2 regions of the Shewanella sp. 10N.286.51.B2 genome follow, and region 1 is predicted to be linked to the other one. Evidence: predicted binding sites of a transcription regulator. Region 1 holds the regulator's gene; the other holds the start of a gene.
The links. The regulator MetJ, encoded in region 1, represses methionine synthesis genes. The targets are predictions, from matches to a motif close to TAGACGTCTAGACGTCTA.
Positions count from the first base shown of each region.

Region 2: the regulator MetJ is predicted to act here: its motif matches at 3,678-3,695, upstream of AB4140_RS16345 (methylenetetrahydrofolate reductase).

Region 1 covers NZ_JBFRKH010000054.1:116,885-125,112, reverse strand. Annotated here, with positions in the region: gene AB4140_RS14935 (ABC transporter transmembrane domain-containing protein) at 1-939, opposite strand, end outside; gene AB4140_RS14930 (SDR family oxidoreductase) at 1,289-2,008, opposite strand; gene AB4140_RS14925 (LysR family transcriptional regulator) at 2,146-3,051, shown strand; gene AB4140_RS14920 (conjugal transfer protein TraF) at 3,171-4,364, shown strand; gene AB4140_RS14915 (sulfite exporter TauE/SafE family protein) at 4,426-5,166, opposite strand; gene metJ (met regulon transcriptional regulator MetJ) at 5,317-5,631, opposite strand; gene metB (cystathionine gamma-synthase) at 5,839-6,999, shown strand; gene AB4140_RS14900 (bifunctional aspartate kinase/homoserine dehydrogenase II) at 7,062-8,228, shown strand, end outside.
Region 2 covers NZ_JBFRKH010000063.1:15,921-24,148, forward strand. Annotated here, with positions in the region: gene AB4140_RS16330 (efflux transporter outer membrane subunit) at 1-781, opposite strand, end outside; gene AB4140_RS16335 (TonB-dependent copper receptor) at 1,049-3,082, opposite strand; partial or broken gene AB4140_RS16340 (type IV pilin protein) at 3,321-3,458, shown strand; gene AB4140_RS16345 (methylenetetrahydrofolate reductase) at 3,699-4,673, shown strand; gene AB4140_RS16350 (B12-binding domain-containing protein) at 5,148-6,215, shown strand; gene AB4140_RS16355 (GGDEF domain-containing protein) at 6,215-7,141, shown strand; gene AB4140_RS16360 (isocitrate lyase) at 7,290-8,228, opposite strand, start outside.

The DNA.
Region 1 (8,228 bases):
TTCGGCTGGAATGGCGGTCAAATCATCTACGTGTGACATCGACGTTTTGGCACTCACAAGTCGAGAACGAAGGCTAATAATTGCACTTAATGGTGAGATGGCGCGACCCGCTAATATTGAACATGCAGCCAGTCCACCCGTTGTAAGCGAACCGTTAAGGACTTCTAAGCAACCTAGCATCACTAATATTAGTGTTGTTCCTTGCGATGCTGCTTGGATGACTTCTTGTAACTTAGCTGATAACCAATCGACTTGTTGCTGTTGTGCTAGTCGCTGGTGGTTTATTTTATTATAAATACTGGCTAATCGGTCTTCTAAAGATAGGGCCTTGGCTGTGGTTAGCCCTGATAACACCAGTATCAACATTCGGGTTCGTTCAGCATCTGAAAGAGCGAGATCCTCAGTGGCGATGGCGAGTTTTTTGCCAATGACATAAACCAGAGCGCCAACAAGTACCCAGACGACTATCGGAATGAATACCAGCGGGCCACCAATATAGGCAACCAATGCAAGAAAAATGAGCACAAATGGAAAATCCATGAGTGCCACAATTGCTTGCCCTGAATAGAGCTCTCGCATACTCGCAATACTGACTAAACCATTAGTGACTTTACCTGTTCCCATGGATTCAACATGGTGATAGTCCGCTTGCATGAGCTTATTAACCACCTTGGTTGTGGTTTCTAATTCAAAATTGGCTGCTGATGCCGCAAGTAGCCAACTGCGGCCATATCTGAGTAATAATTCCAGCAAAATCGCAATCGCCACACCAGAAACAAGAATAGTGGCAGTACCATAACCTTGATTTGGCAGAATACGATCGTAGATTTGTAGCATGGTGAATGGCAGTGCAAGCGACAATAAATTGATAAATGTCGATGACAATAATAGCTCGGGAAAGGCTTTATTCCTGGAAAATAAACTGAAGTTTTCCTGCATACAAAAAATGTCCTTTTTATCGCAATGCGTAACGACTAAGCAATCAATAAACCAATGATTTAAGCGTAGCTTGTTTTAGTCAGTTTTCCTTACCTTAATCTAACTTAGTTTAAATATTAAGCAATCAATATAACATCTTGGGGTTAAACTGATTTTTAATCAGATGCAGCGAGTTTGCTCGAAATGGCGGCATTATTACGAGGGATAAGAGAATGAGTTTGCATGAGGTACGCGTGGAGTATGTAAAGGGAGGCCGCTTATTAAAATTAATGCAAAGATAATAAAAAACCATGAGTAATAACTCATGGTTTTTAGCTGAAATGTAGACCTATCTAGACTTGATATATTCTTAAGGTTGTTGGCGAGTTGGCGCTAAGACAATTTCTCGTACACAAACATTTTGCGGCATTTCAAAGGCAAATACAGCCGCATCAGCAACTGCTGTAGGCTCGATAACGCCGCCCATGAACTCTTTCCATTCTTGGTAGCCGGCTTTAATATCTTCATCGGTTGTGTGGCTAAGCAGGGCCGTTTCAACAGCGCCTGGAGCGATAGTCACCATTCGCACATCATCCATCGCCACTTCTTCGCGGATATTTTCAGTTAGCGCATGCACAGCAAACTTACTGGCACAATATGCTGCATGGTTAGGGAATGTTTTACGACCCGCTATAGAGCTTACGTTGATAATAGTGCCTGTTTTACGGGCTTTCATATCAGCAAGCACAGCGTGAATACCATTAAGCACGCCCATCACATTGATGTTGAGCATTTGGCTCCACTGGGCAGGATCTTGTACATCTGCTTGACCAAGTAGCATTACGCCAGCGTTATTGACTAAACAGCCAACAGGGCCAAACTTTGCTTCAGCAGTCGCAATCGCTGTTTTCATCGCTGCAGCATCAGTAACATCAACGCTAACAGATAAGCTGTTGGGCAGGTTAAGTGCTTGCATTGGTTCAACGCGACGAGCAAGTAAAAGTAGTGGGTGACCTTTAGCGCTAAATGCATTCGCCATAGCGGCGCCAATACCTGATGATGCGCCAGTAATGACAACAAGTGATTTCATGATTTTTACCTCGTTCGTTAAGTTGTGTCCATTATAGGTAATGGCTCATTGTTGATATATAATCCACAAAGAACATCATTGTTTACCTGTGGCTCCTAATAACTTGTTGATGACCACAAACTAAAATAGACATTATTATGAACTTAGACATAAATTTGATTGATATCAGAGCCTTTGTGGTGATTGCTGAGCAAGGTAACTTTACTCAAGCTGCACAGGTCTTAGGCTGCTCACGTTCGCATTTATCAAAGCAATTATTAAGTTTAGAAAAATTTCTTGGTGTTAGCCTAATTATTAGAACCACCAGAACCCAAAGACTGACAGAGCAAGGTCAGCAATTGCTGTTGCAATGCCAGCAAGCGTTAGCGCAAATCGATCAGGTGGTGGCAATGACATTAGACAGCGCTGAAACATTACAGGGCAATATTCACATTAATTGCGTTGGCGGGGTGATTGGTGAAGATATTTTAGTGGCCTTGGTGAATGATTTTATTAAACAGTATCCTGAAATTACCATCGATCTTGATTTTAGTAGCCAGCGGGTTGATTTAATCGAGGGCCATTTTGATATTGTATTTCGCATGGGCGAACTGGCAGATTCAAGCTTGGTGGCCAGAAAGCTGATGGATATCGAAAACCGCACTTTAGTCGCCCCTGAATACTTAGCGAAATATGGTCAACCGCAGCATCCAAGCGAGCTTAATAATCACCTGTGTATTACTGGCTCGATCAGCCATTGGCGCTTTGGCCATAGGCAAGATGCTCAAGCTGTAGACGTTGCCATTAAGGGCGGTTTTAAGTGTAAAAATGGCCGCGCTATGAAAGCCAGCGCCTTAGCAGGAAATGGCATTGTGCGATTACCTTATTTATATTGCGCTAATGAAATTGCAGCGGGTCAATTAGTGAATGTGTTTAATGATTGGCATATTCCCGACACGCCTTTTTATATGCTTTACCATAAAGATAAATTCCAACCAGAAAGGCTGAAAAAATTTATTCAATTCACCATGGAAAATTTTAAGCGCTATCTACCTGATTCATAAAATAACATTTAAAAAACGGCTGATTAAATTCATCTATGCCGTAAAAGTCTAACGGGATTGAAGCCTATTTTTAATTTTTTCGACTATCTTTATTAGATAATTAAAAATGAAAATGGTGAATGATGAGATCCTTAGCGCTGCTATTGTTTTTACTGCTGTTTGCGATAAATACGCAAGCGGGTCAGCTTTATTTTGAAGCTCGCAGTGATAGCATGGGCGGTACAGGTGTAGCCTCATCAAGCCGTATCGGCGCAAGTTTTATTAATCCCGCTTTACTGGCTATTTACGCCCCAAAAACCAATGAGTTCTCCTTACTGTTACCGGTTGTGGCTGCTGAAGTGGATGATAGCGACAATATGCTTGATAAGTTTGACTCACTACAAGACAGTTTTGATGACTTAGAAACGGCCATAAACGGCAATGATACTGATGATATTGCTGGTTTTCGTGATGATTTAGTTATTAATTTAAATGCCCTCAACGGCACTAACGCCTCGGTATCAGCCGCAATTGGCGCAGCATTAGTATTGCCAACTCAAACCGTGCCAATGGCGCTATTTTCCAAAAGTCACCTTGACGCTATGGGCGTTGCTGATATTGCTCAAGGTGATATTGATATGCTGACTAATCTCGATCCCGCCAACCCTCCTGCAGATCTCACTGACTTAGACTCTCAAGGCATTGTATTAGCCGCCGGAGTCACAGATTTTGGGGTGGCGTTAAGCTTTCCACTATCTATAGTTAACATGCCTGTAAAAGTTGGGATTTCACCTAAGTTTCAACGCATTGATACCTATCATTACAGTGCCAGTGCCAATAACTTTGATGTCGATGATTTTGATGATGATAAATATCGAAATGATGACAGCTTATTTAACCTTGATCTTGGGGTGGCTATTGAGCCAACAGAAAGCTTAACCTTAGGGCTGTCTGCTCGTAATTTATTCAGTAAAAAAATAACCACAGTTGAAGCTCAAGGACGGACATTTGAATACCAAATTGAGCCGTTAGTCACAGTGGGAGCTGCTTATGATTGGTCCAGAGTCACCTTAACCACGGATATTGATCTGGTGGAGCAAAGCCGTTTTAGCGAGTTTGATGCGGTGCAGTATTGGCGAGTGGGCGGTGAAGTTAAAGCCACTGACTGGCTGTTTTTACGCATGGGCTACCGCCATGACTTAAAAGATAATAGCGTAGATATTTACTCTTTCGGCACCGGCTTTGCCATCGGCCAAGCCTTTAAGCTGGATATGAGCGGCAGCTATGGTGATGATGCCATTGGCGCTGTGCTGCAAACTTCTTATCACTTTTAAGCGTTATCATTTTTAGCTGTCATCATTGTTGCATTTATATCTGCCACAAAAAGATGATCGACTAGCCTGCTGATAATTCAATTAACGACTTAAGGGTTAGCAATAATGCACTTAAGCTACATAACACCATAGTGGCGATGCGAGTCTTATTTTTATCAACCTTATTGGTTAGCTTTCCTGCGGCAATATTTCCGAGTATGACAGATGGCAATAGCATCAATGACAACCACAGATGCTTTTCTTCCACTAAGCCTGCAAGCATTAAAATAATCAGTGCGATCATTGAGCTGAAAACAAAAAAGATCGATAGCGCGGCTCTAAACTGCGGCGCATCTTTACCGGCTAATAAAATCGCTAATGGTGGCCCACCAATGGCGGCAATATTTCCAAATACCCCCGACAAGACACCTGCAATAAATAGCGAAAGCCGATTTACTGGCGCTGTGATCTTAAAAATACTCAGCAACACCGCTGCGCCGACAATAAAGGCAATGGCTAACCCCAGTACTGCTTGGGGGGCAAACAGTAATAAACCTGCGCCCATAAAGCCACCAGGTATTCGCCCCAGCAGCGCATATTGCAGCCCATTAAACTCCAGTTGAGTACGTTCACGCAATAAGGTCAATAAGGCGATGGAAAAACCCATCATAATCACAGGGGCTGGGACTAATTGTGGGTCGATGATATAGAGAAGTGGACTGGCAACAACCGCAAGCCCAAAACCGATAAGGCCTTGGGTTAATGCGCCTAGAAAAATGATAACCGATGCAAGCATCAAGGTCTGCGGATCGATAAATTCCATTGTCGACTCTTTAGGCGCAATACTGCAACTCACTCTCAGCTTGAGAGCTCGATGCGTTAAATGACGAGCAGTGTTTGATTAATTGAGCAGGCTTATGCTTTAGCGCAAGTACTTTAGCGCAAGTACTTCAGCGCTAGTCGCTAGCTTGACTTAATCAAGATCTTCCCACTCAATTCCCATGGCATCCATCAAAGCTTTTGCTTCAGATGGGATGCTATCAGGCCCTTCTTTTGATAAGTCACCGTCATTTGGCAGTGGTTGTCCAGTGTAGGCATGCAAAAATGCTTCACACAGTAGTTCACTATTGGTTGCATGACGTAAGTTATTAACCTGGCGGCGGGTACGTTCATCAGTCAATACTTTTAAAACTTTTAAAGGTATGGATACCGTGATTTTTTTAACTTGTTCATTTTTTTTGCCATGTTCGGCATATGGGCTGATATAGTCGCCATTCCATTCAGTCATTAACTCACCTTTATACGATAGATTCGTGGCAGATTTTAACCGCTAAATAATAACAGTCAAATTATTGCGGTTATTCTATAACGAATGGAAATAGATTTCTTTATGTTTAGACGTCTAAACGGCTGATTTGTATTGACGATGTGACTTAGCTTAGGTACATTTAGCCATCTAGACATCTCTTTAGTGTGTATTCTTTAGGAGTTTACAATGAGCAAACATCGCGCAGCTACGCTAGCAGTACGCCAAGGTATCGAGTCAGATACCCAATACGGCGCTGTAGTCCCGCCGATTTATCTATCAACAAACTATTCTTTTGATGGGCATAAAAACCCTAGAGAGTTTGATTATAGTCGTTCAGGAAACCCGACGCGCTGCGTGTTAGGTGAAGCCATTGCCAAACTTGAACATGGCGCTACTGGGGTGGTTACTTGTACCGGTATGGCTGCGATTACCTTGGTCACTAGTTTATTAGGCCCCGATGATTTACTGATTGTGCCTCACGATTGTTATGGCGGTAGTTACCGTTTGTTCACAAATCTTGCCAACAAAGGCCAATTTAAATTACTGGTGATTGATCAAACAGATGAGCAAGCACTCAGTGATGCGATTGCTCAGAAACCTAAAATGGTGTGGTTAGAAACGCCGTCAAACCCATTATTACGTGTTGTTGATATCAAAGCTATTGCTGAGCAAAGCCATAAAGTCGATGCCTTAGTTGTGGTTGATAACACCTTTTTATCGCCAATTTTGCAACAGCCATTAGAGCTAGGCGCTGATATCGTCATGCATTCCACCACCAAATACATCAATGGTCATAGTGACGTTGTAGGTGGCGCTGTGGTGGCAAAAGACCCTGAACTGGGTGAGTTACTACACTGGTGGTCAAACACCTTAGGGCTAACAGGCTCGGCTTTTGATAGTTACCTAACCTTACGTGGCATTCGTACTTTAGCTGTACGTATTCGCGAGCATCAAAAAAATGCTGAGCAAGTTATTGACGTACTTCAGGCCAGCAATCTTGTCGAAAAAGTGTATTATCCAGGCTTAAAAGACCACCCAGGTCACGATATTGCAGCTAAGCAACAACAAGGCTTCGGCGCTATGTTAAGTTTCGAACTTAAAGGTGGTGAAGCAGAAGTGGTCGCCTTTTTAAATGCACTGTCTATTTTCAGTGTTGCTGAAAGCTTAGGCGGAGTGGAAAGCTTAGTTGCCGTACCTGCAACCATGACCCATAGAGCAATGGCGCCTGCAGCACGGTATGAAGCTGGCATTAAAGATACTTTACTGCGACTATCTGTCGGGATTGAAGATGCTGAAGACTTGGTTGCCGATATTGAAGTAGGCTTAGCTGCTGTCGCTGCGCTTTAAGTTAATCTCCCTTGGCTATATTCATGTAGTCAGGCTGGTATATGTTGTTTAAGGAGTGAAAAATGGCCCGCAGTCATTTACATAAATTTGGTGGTTCAAGTCTTGCTGATGCAGATTGCTATCGCCGCGTTGCCCATATTTTACTGACTCATGGCAACAGTGATGATTTAGTCGTTGTTTCAGCTGCGGGTAAAAGTACTAACTTTTTATATAAATTACTCTCCTTAAGAGAAAACGGTGACTTGTGGCAAGAAGAGCTACAAGTACTGGTGAGCTATCAGCAAAACCTGATTGAGCAACTTCTCTCAAACGAACAAGCGCGCGATTTACGTGAGCGCCTATCAACCGATAAATCGCAATTAGTCAGTTTATTGTCCCTTGAAGAGCGCAATGAATTTCAGCTCAATCATGTATTAAGCTTTGGTGAGCGTTGGTCAGCACGATTAATGGCAGCCTTATTAAGAGAGTCTGGCGTTGCTGCCGCGAATATTGATGCCTGCTCACTGCTGGTGGCTGATGAAGGGCCTGTGCCGAATATTCGTCTTGATGAGTCCCGCGAAAAAGTCCAAAAGCTGCTGGATGCTAATCCAAATACACGGTTAGTGATCACGGGCTTTATCTGCGCCAACAGTAAAGGGGATACATTATTACTTGGCCGCAATGGCTCAGATTACAGCGCCACCTTAATTGCCAGCTTAGCGGACATTGAACGAGTGACTATTTGGACCGATGTTGAAGGGGTATTTAACGCTGATCCGAATAAAATTAATGATGCCAAATTACTTGAAAGCATGTCACTTGCTGAAGCCGATCGTTTAGCTAAACTCGGCTCGCCAGTACTGCACAGCCGAACTTTACAGCCCTTATTTGATACTAATGTTAGTCTCGCGGTGCGCTCAAGTTACGCATCACATACTGACTTTACCCTTATTGCGCCCCAAAGTTCGTCAGCTAGCGCTCCAGTGGTTACCAGTTTAAATGAAGTGGTGCTGTTTCGCTTTAAGCAGCAAGCGCTAATTCAAACCACACTCAAATTACTTGAGCAAGCCGGTATTGCGCCGCTAGCATATTGGTGCTCTGCCCATCATAAAGTTGAACTGGCATTCACTGCTGAAAACCAAAAGCAGGTACAAGCGTTACTGGAGCTACATAGTCATGAGCTATTAATTAGCGATATCCATGCTCATACTGATTTAGGTTTAGTCGCTTTGGTTAGTGCTGATGCAGAG
Region 2 (8,228 bases), on a different contig from region 1:
CTTGTGGCAATAGCGGCAGTGTTTCATCTATCAGTAATTTACCTGCTGGATAGCCGCCTAATAAGCGCTCTAAGGTTCTAATATCTTTATTGCGCTGACTGCGCTGTGCCAACAGGTTTGAGTTTTCACTGTGAAACTCATTTTGAGTTAAATACACATCCAGCGCGGTGTTTAACCCTTGCAGGTAACCCGACTCAATGATGTCAAAATTAAGTTTGGCATTTTCGGTGCGACGCTCAAATAGCTTAACGAGCTCTGTTGAGGTCACTACCTTGTAGTAGGTAATCACCACATCAGCAACCAGTGCATCCCTTGCTTGCTGATAATTGGCCTCAGCAGTGAGTAAATTCAGTTTTGAGGCTTTAGCGCTATCGGATAACTTGCCCCAAATATCTAGCTCATAGCTAACATCAAGACTAAGACTATTGGAGCTAGACGTTGCATCACTATTTCCCCCTCTAGCACTATTAGCCGATAAGCTTAACTCTGGCCAAAAGCTGGCATCACTGACATTAAGCTGCTGCTTGTTAACCTCGACTTCAAGAGCTAACTGAATTAACTGCTGGTTGGTGTTCAGGCCAATACTGATAAGTTCTAATAACTGATCGGTAGCGATTGGTGTTACCCAACTTTGATTGTCTTTTAATGATTTGGCGTCGGTATGCCACGACGCAGGCAGCACAGGTTTAACCAAAGGCTCGTCAAGATAGGATGAACTGCTGCAGGCAGATAAAATGAATAGCGAAGTTGCAACCGCCACTAGCGTATAGCGTGTTTTCATTAACTGGAAATCCATTTTCGTTTATTATTATTTAATATGATTTAATATTATTTAGATGTTACGTGATTGATTTTAATTAGATCACTTTATAAAGAAAACTGCCAAAGGGTAACTTTGCATAGCTTTACATAGGTTATGTGAATAAAAGCAATGTATTGCAGCTAGGGACAAGTTTGCCGGCGGCTGTATCAGGCATTAAAGCAGAGGTTTCACCCAAAGTGGACAATGATGCAGGCTTATTAAATGTAACAAGCCTGCCGGTTTTTATTAAAAATTGTAATCAAGTTTTACCCAAGCGGTTCGACCCGGCTCATTAACTTGAAATAGTGGTGAACTACCAGGAATGTCATTACCCGCTCCAGAGCGACTAACATGTTCGGCATAGGTAATATCAAATAAGTTCTCAATACCAAAACTCACTAAAATATCATCATGCTTCCAAGAGCCATTGATGGCCAATGTGCCAAAACCACTGCTTTCAGCCAGATCTTGTCCTGAGATATTACCTTGACCAATTGCGACTCTATCTTGCGCCGCAACCATCCGCCAAAATAACCCAGCGGTCCAATTTTCAGCTTCATAATTCACTGAAATACGACCCTCTAAAGGGGATATTTGCCCTAGTGGTGTATTGTCAGTGTCATTCTCACCATGGCTATAACTGACGGTGGTTTGCGCCGACCATTGATCAGTAAATGGATATAGCAGGCCTAATTCGCCGCCCCAAATCGTTGCATCAATATTGTAAGCTGCGGTCTTGGCAGTATTAGCATCAATTAAGATGTAGTCTGCCACTTTGCCGTAATAAAACGCCGTGGATATTTCAATATCGTCTTGATAAATCCAGCCAACATCAAGCTGGGTGGTTTTTTCAGCATCTAAATCAAATGCCTTAAGTGACAAATCATTATTGTCTGCCTTCATGAACTCCCAATAGTCAGGAATACGTTGGGCATGGCCGCCGCCAATATAATATTGGCTTTTATCAGTCTCAAACTCGTAGCGAACAAAGCCACTGAATAAGTCATCATCACGGCTGCCTTGCTGGGCCACATATAAACTGGTTTGCCATTGATCCATTCTTAGCCCCGTCAAGATTTTACCTTGGTTAAGCTGATAACTTGATTCAACAAATAAGCCGGTATTGATATAAGCCATGTCCTGCATAAAGGGTTTTGCTAATAAATCATCTAGGCCATTATCTTCTGCTTGATTGATGCTGCGTCCTTTGTGCTTACTGTCCATATAGTCAAGCCCGACAATGGTTTCCCATTTTTCATTGGCTGAAATATCAAACCATAAATGACCACCTGCGGTTTTTCGTCTGACATTAGTGCCTGCATTTACGCCGCGGTCAAACTGATCCATAACGTGATCGTTTTCATTACTATATAACTGAAAATCAATATTATTCAGCCAGTAAAAATCAACATCCTTTTGCAGCAGAAAGGTGACATTTTCATTATCGATCACACGAGCTTTATTGGTTCTGTCAGCGTACTCAGCCTCACCGCTTGAGCTGCCATAAGCAAGCTCAACCACGGTTGACTCGTCGGGGGTCCAACCTAAAGCAAAATTGTAATTATTACGGTCATAAAGGGATTGAATGGTGGTACCATCACCGTCTTGATAATGATCGCTTTTAGACTTATTAGCATCAAAATCAATGTAATGGGTTTCAGTACCTGCTTTTATTTCGACTAAGTAATCTTCACGGCCAAAACTGCCACCGGTTACGCTGGCGCGACCTTCAAGGCTTTTCTCACTAAAGCTATGGCGATCTTTTTCAAATAATACCGTCCCTGCGGAACCTACTGGGCCATATTTTACTGTTTGTGGGCCTTTAATCACTGTAATGGCATCATAGGCTTCTGGATAAATATAAGCTGTTGGCGGATCCATACGTCCGCCACAGGTGCCATAAACATGCTGGCCATCATCAACAATACTGATGCGTGAACCGCCCATGCCTCTTAAAGAAGGGTCGCCACCTGCGCCGCCTTTTCTGGCGATACTAAAACCGGGGATGGTTTTTAAGTAACCTGCACCGTCATAAGCGGGCAGCGGTAATCTGGGCTTTTTGGGATCGGTGACAACTTTGGCAGGATCGCGCATTAACTCCCCAGTCACCACAAGGTAGTCATCACAGCTTTTATTATCGCAGTGCTGCTTGTGTTTTTTTTCTTGGGTGGTTTCAACAGCCTGAGTGTCTGTGGGATTAGCCTCAGTGGCTTGAACGAAGGAAGTGGGTAAAAAACCTAAAGCGACAGCGATAGAAATCATCAATTTAGAGCGGTACATAAACAGTCCTATGACAAACCTATAATATTTGTGCGGACATTTATAAATTAACCAGAACAGGTTTCAACTTAAAACCAACAAACTGCGACACTATGTCACAGGCTAATTAAAGGGAGGTCAAAAATACTAAACTCTTATAAATAAAAAACCTTTTATTCAAGTAGATAAGTAGGGGTAGCAGCCCATTTGAAATAACATCGCTGCCAAATAATAAACTGAATAAATGGATTTTTGAGCCATGGCGCTTAACCATAATAAGGGTTTTACCTTAATTGAGCTCGTAGTCGTTATCATTATTCTTGCCATTCTAGCGGTTACTGCCGCACCTAAATTCATCAATTTATCAACCGATGCCAGAATTGCGGCATTAAACGGCGCAGCGATAACTCAATAAAGTCACCTCCTCAGCCAAGTACATTAACCACAACTAATAGGGAAAATGTGACTCTGCTTGCTCTATATTCAAACCCACAGACAGATAAAATCATCTGAGTTAAAACTTATCGCCGACTAATTTAAGTGGTTATTAATTATTTCAAAAAATACCCTTTTTCGGCCTTAACAAGGGTCAAAATTTAAGACACAATGGAGATAACATCCATCTAGACGGCTAAACATGAAAAAATCATTAAAACAGCGTTCATCCGATCATCACCGTGGGATCTATTTTATTGGTACAACCCCACCAAAAATCGATACTGATTTTGAATCGGTCAGTATTATCGCTGATAAATTGTTAGCTCGCCTTGATGAGATAAACTTTGATGGTTTGATCATCTACGATATTCAGGATGAAACCAGCCGCATTGATACCCCAAGGCCTTTTCCCTTTAAAGCCACTCATGATTCTGGTACTTACGCTCAGCTAATCAATCAAAAGTCAGGCAAGCCAGTTATTGCTTATAAGAGCGTTGCCGGTCTTGATGAACAGGGCTTTAGTGAGTGGTTGTCCCGCGCTTGGTATCAAAATAATGTCAGAGACTTGGTATTAGTGGGATCCCCATCGACTCAGGTTGCAAGTTCATTACCATTAAATGACGCTTACCGCGTATTAGCGGCGCACTCTCAAGCATTCTACCTTGGTGGCGTGGCCATTGCAGAGCGCCATTTAAGTAAAAAAAATGAACATATTCGCCTGTTAGGTAAATCAAACCAAGGCTGTGAATACTACATCACTCAGGCGGTGTATAACGCCCAAGCAACCATTGATATGTTAACCAGCTACGCCAAAGAATGTGCGTTAAACAATATCAAGCCTAATCGCATCATCCTGACATTTTCACCTTGCGGCAGTGCTAAAACCTTAGAATTTATCAACTGGTTAGGTGTGTCGGTACCCGAAGCTACCAGCCAGCGTATTTTGTCGGCAGAAGATCCTCTGTATGAGTCAATTAAGATTAACCACAGTAACCTGCTGCAAATTTTGGCTGCTGTTATTCCGCTTAATATCCCATTAGGGCTCAATATTGAAAGTTTAACTAACCGTAAAACTGAGATTGATGCCTCGATTTTGATGTACAAACTGCTAAAGGGCACCATGGATCAAGCCTTAGCCCAAAATCAAATTGATCAATTTGTGCTAAATAAATAGTCCTCAGCGATAAAATCTTGCCCTATGGTGTTAATAGCCGCCATAAGGCAAGCTTTCAGCGTCAAGCGCCAGTAACAAATGGCTTAGCCATAAGCGCTTATATTGACTCTAAAAAATCACATAAACCACAATTAAATATTGAAAAAAACCAATAATATCAGTTATTGTTGAATTAAATATGGGGGGGTAACTGTAAATTAGCAGTAATGGTTAAAGGTCAAGTGTTAGCCTATAAGTCAGCAAGGTGCTTGCTAAGTCGAAGCATTAACCAACAGCGCTAAAGGCCCTCAGTTATCTCATCAACGCATTTCAAACAAAGGCACAGTCATCACTTAAACTTGCCTAATTTTTTACTACTTTTGCTTCAATGATAACCAGCAATGAGCTTTATTATGACTATAATAGCATTAGGTTTTGTCGACTTTTAACCTCGCGCATAAGTTCAATTTGTATCTGTTCAATTGAGGAGTAACTATGGATAGCCAAAAACTCAATACACTACTTGCCACAGTGACTGACAATGCCATTAATGCATATTGTCAATTCGGTGAAGAAATGCTGGTAGAAATTAATCGCTGGATTTCAAAGCCCGAGCAAAGTCGTTTTTTAAATGGCAATTCGCTGGACTTATTAATCAATAATCACCGCAACCACCTTGGGTTTATCTCCCAGGTTATTGAATCCCGTGATGGAACCGCTTTAGTGAAAGCACTTCCCTGGGTCTATCAGGCTTATCATTCTCAAGGGGTGCCATTTCTCTACTTTAAAGAAGAACTAGAAAAATGGCAGCAATTGATTTTAAAGACAATTCCACCAATTGAGGCTGCACAATTAGTGCAAATATACGATTGGATGCTTAGGGCCCATGATGAGTGCTGTAGCCTAATAAAAGGCAACCGAGAAGAAGAGTTTATTGCAATGGATAACCCCTTTCTCCACTATATTATTACAGGTGATCACCGTAACGCCTACAGCTATGCATTCAATAAAGTCACTACATGGGAAGACTTTGAGCGTTTTTTTAATAATGAGGCTCAGCCCGCTCTCTATCAAATAGGTTTGCTTTGGCAAAATGGTGACGTATCAGTATCCACCGAACATTTAGCCACAGCCATTACCAATCGTGTGCTCACTGGGCTGCTAATGCACCTAGACCTTCCAGAAATAACTAAACCAAAGATATTGGTAACTTGCGCGGCATCTGAACAACACCAAATTGGCTCATGGATGGTTGCCACAGCGTTAGAAGCAAATGAATGGGATACAACCTATCTTGGTGCCGACGCACCTAAAGATGCCATTCTTGATTATATTACAAATGAGTCACCTAAAGCCGTAATCATCAGCGTTACCATGCCTTACAATATCAAAAAGGCTCGAGAGATCCTCCAAGAAATCGACGCCTTATACCCACATATTAAAACCATTGTAGGCGGTCAGGCGCTGTCTTTTTTCCATGAACCGCAAGAAGTGCTTAAAGCCGATTTCATCACCAGCGATTACAAAGAAGCGATTCAAAAGCTCAACACCTGGTTAGCTTAATGAATATCCCCAGTGAACTTGCAATAGATATCGCAGAAAATTCGCACGTATTGGCTATCGCTGAGTTTGCTTACGATGGCACATTAATCAGTCACAACCGGGGCTTTCACTTACTGTTTGCTATTTTTCTATCTGAAACAAACAATTGGCATGACTTTTTTGCCGGTGCCCCTCGAGTGACACAAATAAAAGACCTTGACTCAGATCCGCAACTACTTAAAACCACAAAAGGTGAAGGGCTTTTATGTTCGTTTCGTAAAATGGAGTCCTCGTTCTATTGTATTGCTGAAATGTTGGAGCTAAAAGATGAAAAGCTAATTGAAGAAATAAGCAGTCTTAGTAATCTAATGGCGCAACTCAATTTTCAGCTTCGTCGCGAAAAACGGCAACTTATTAAAGCCCAAAAAGACATAGAAAGAATTGCACGTGAAGACCCACTGACATCCTTGCTAAACCGACGAGCATTTTTTGACATCATTAATCCCAAGTTGTCGTTAGCCAAACGACAAAACATGGAGGTAACCCTGTTCTTTATTGATTTAGATTTTTTCAAATCGGTTAATGATAATTGGGGGCATAATATCGGAGATATACTACTTGTGGCGATAGCAAATATGCTTAAAAAGACCCTTAGACTTGAAGATATTATTTCTCGCTTTGGAGGAGAAGAGTTTGTCGTTGTCCTTACAGGGCAATCGTTAACCGATTCGTTCATATTGGCTAACCGTATCCTAGAAAATTGCAGAGCGCTCAAAATTGCATCACTGGACAGAGTAAATACCCTTTCAATCGGCATTGCCCAGTGGGATAAAAACGAAGATATTAACAAACTTATTAAACGAGCAGATGATGCATGTTACATGGCGAAAAACAGTGGCAGAAATAAATACATTGCCTTAAGCCCTGAAACGGCAACAAGCCATTAATCATGGCTGCCCATGTTATTTTCAGAGACTGACCCAAGTGATTTAGTTCGGGAAATTAAAATATAAAAAAAGCCTGAAGCGATACTTCAGGCTTTTTGGTGTAAACGATAGCGAGTTTAACACTTGCTATCGTTTGTAAAACGAGTCGTTAAAACTGGTTCATTGTGTTGTCTTTACCTGACGCTTTAAGCGCTTGGTCACCAGAGAAGTACTCTTTATGTGCATCACCCATATCAGAACCTGCCATGTTTTGGTGTTTAACACAGGCAATACCTTGACGGATTTCCTTACGTTGAACATTAGCAACATAACCCAACATGCCTTGGTCACCGAAGTACTCTTTAGCCAAGTTATCAGTTGATAGTGCTGCGGTATGATAAGTTGGTAGCGTGATAAGGTGATGGAAAATACCCGCTTCACGTGCAGCATCAGCTTGGAAAGTACGAATTTTTTCATCAGCTTGAATAGCAAGCTCAGTTGTATCGTAATCAACACTCATTAATTGATCGCGGTTGTAAGCTGAAACGTCTTGTCCTGCTGCTTGCATTGAATCAAATACTTGCTGACGGAAGTTAAGTGTCCAGTTAAACGATGGTGAGTTGTTATACACAAGCTTTGCGTTTGGTATTACTTTACGGATTTCGTTAACCATGCCGCCGATTTGAGATACATGAGGCTTTTCAGTTTCAATCCACAGTAAGTCTGCACCATTTTGCAGTGAAGTAATACAATCAAGTACACAACGCTCTTCACCCGTACCCGCACGGAACTTAAATAAGCCATTGGGTAGACGAGCAGGTTTTACCAACTTTCCACCTTGTTGGAATACCACATCGCCATTTTTAAGTGTTGCTGCATCAACCGCTTCCACTTCAAGGAAACTATTGTATTTATCACCTAAGTCACCAGCTTCATTGGTTACAGCAATTTTTTGTGTTAGACCAGCACCTAGTGAATCGGTACGGGCAACAATCACACCGTCATCAATACCCAATTCTAAAAAGGCATAACGAACCGCATTAATTTTCGCTAGAAATTCAACATGGGGCACGGTCACTTTACCGTCTTGGTGGCCACACTGTTTTAC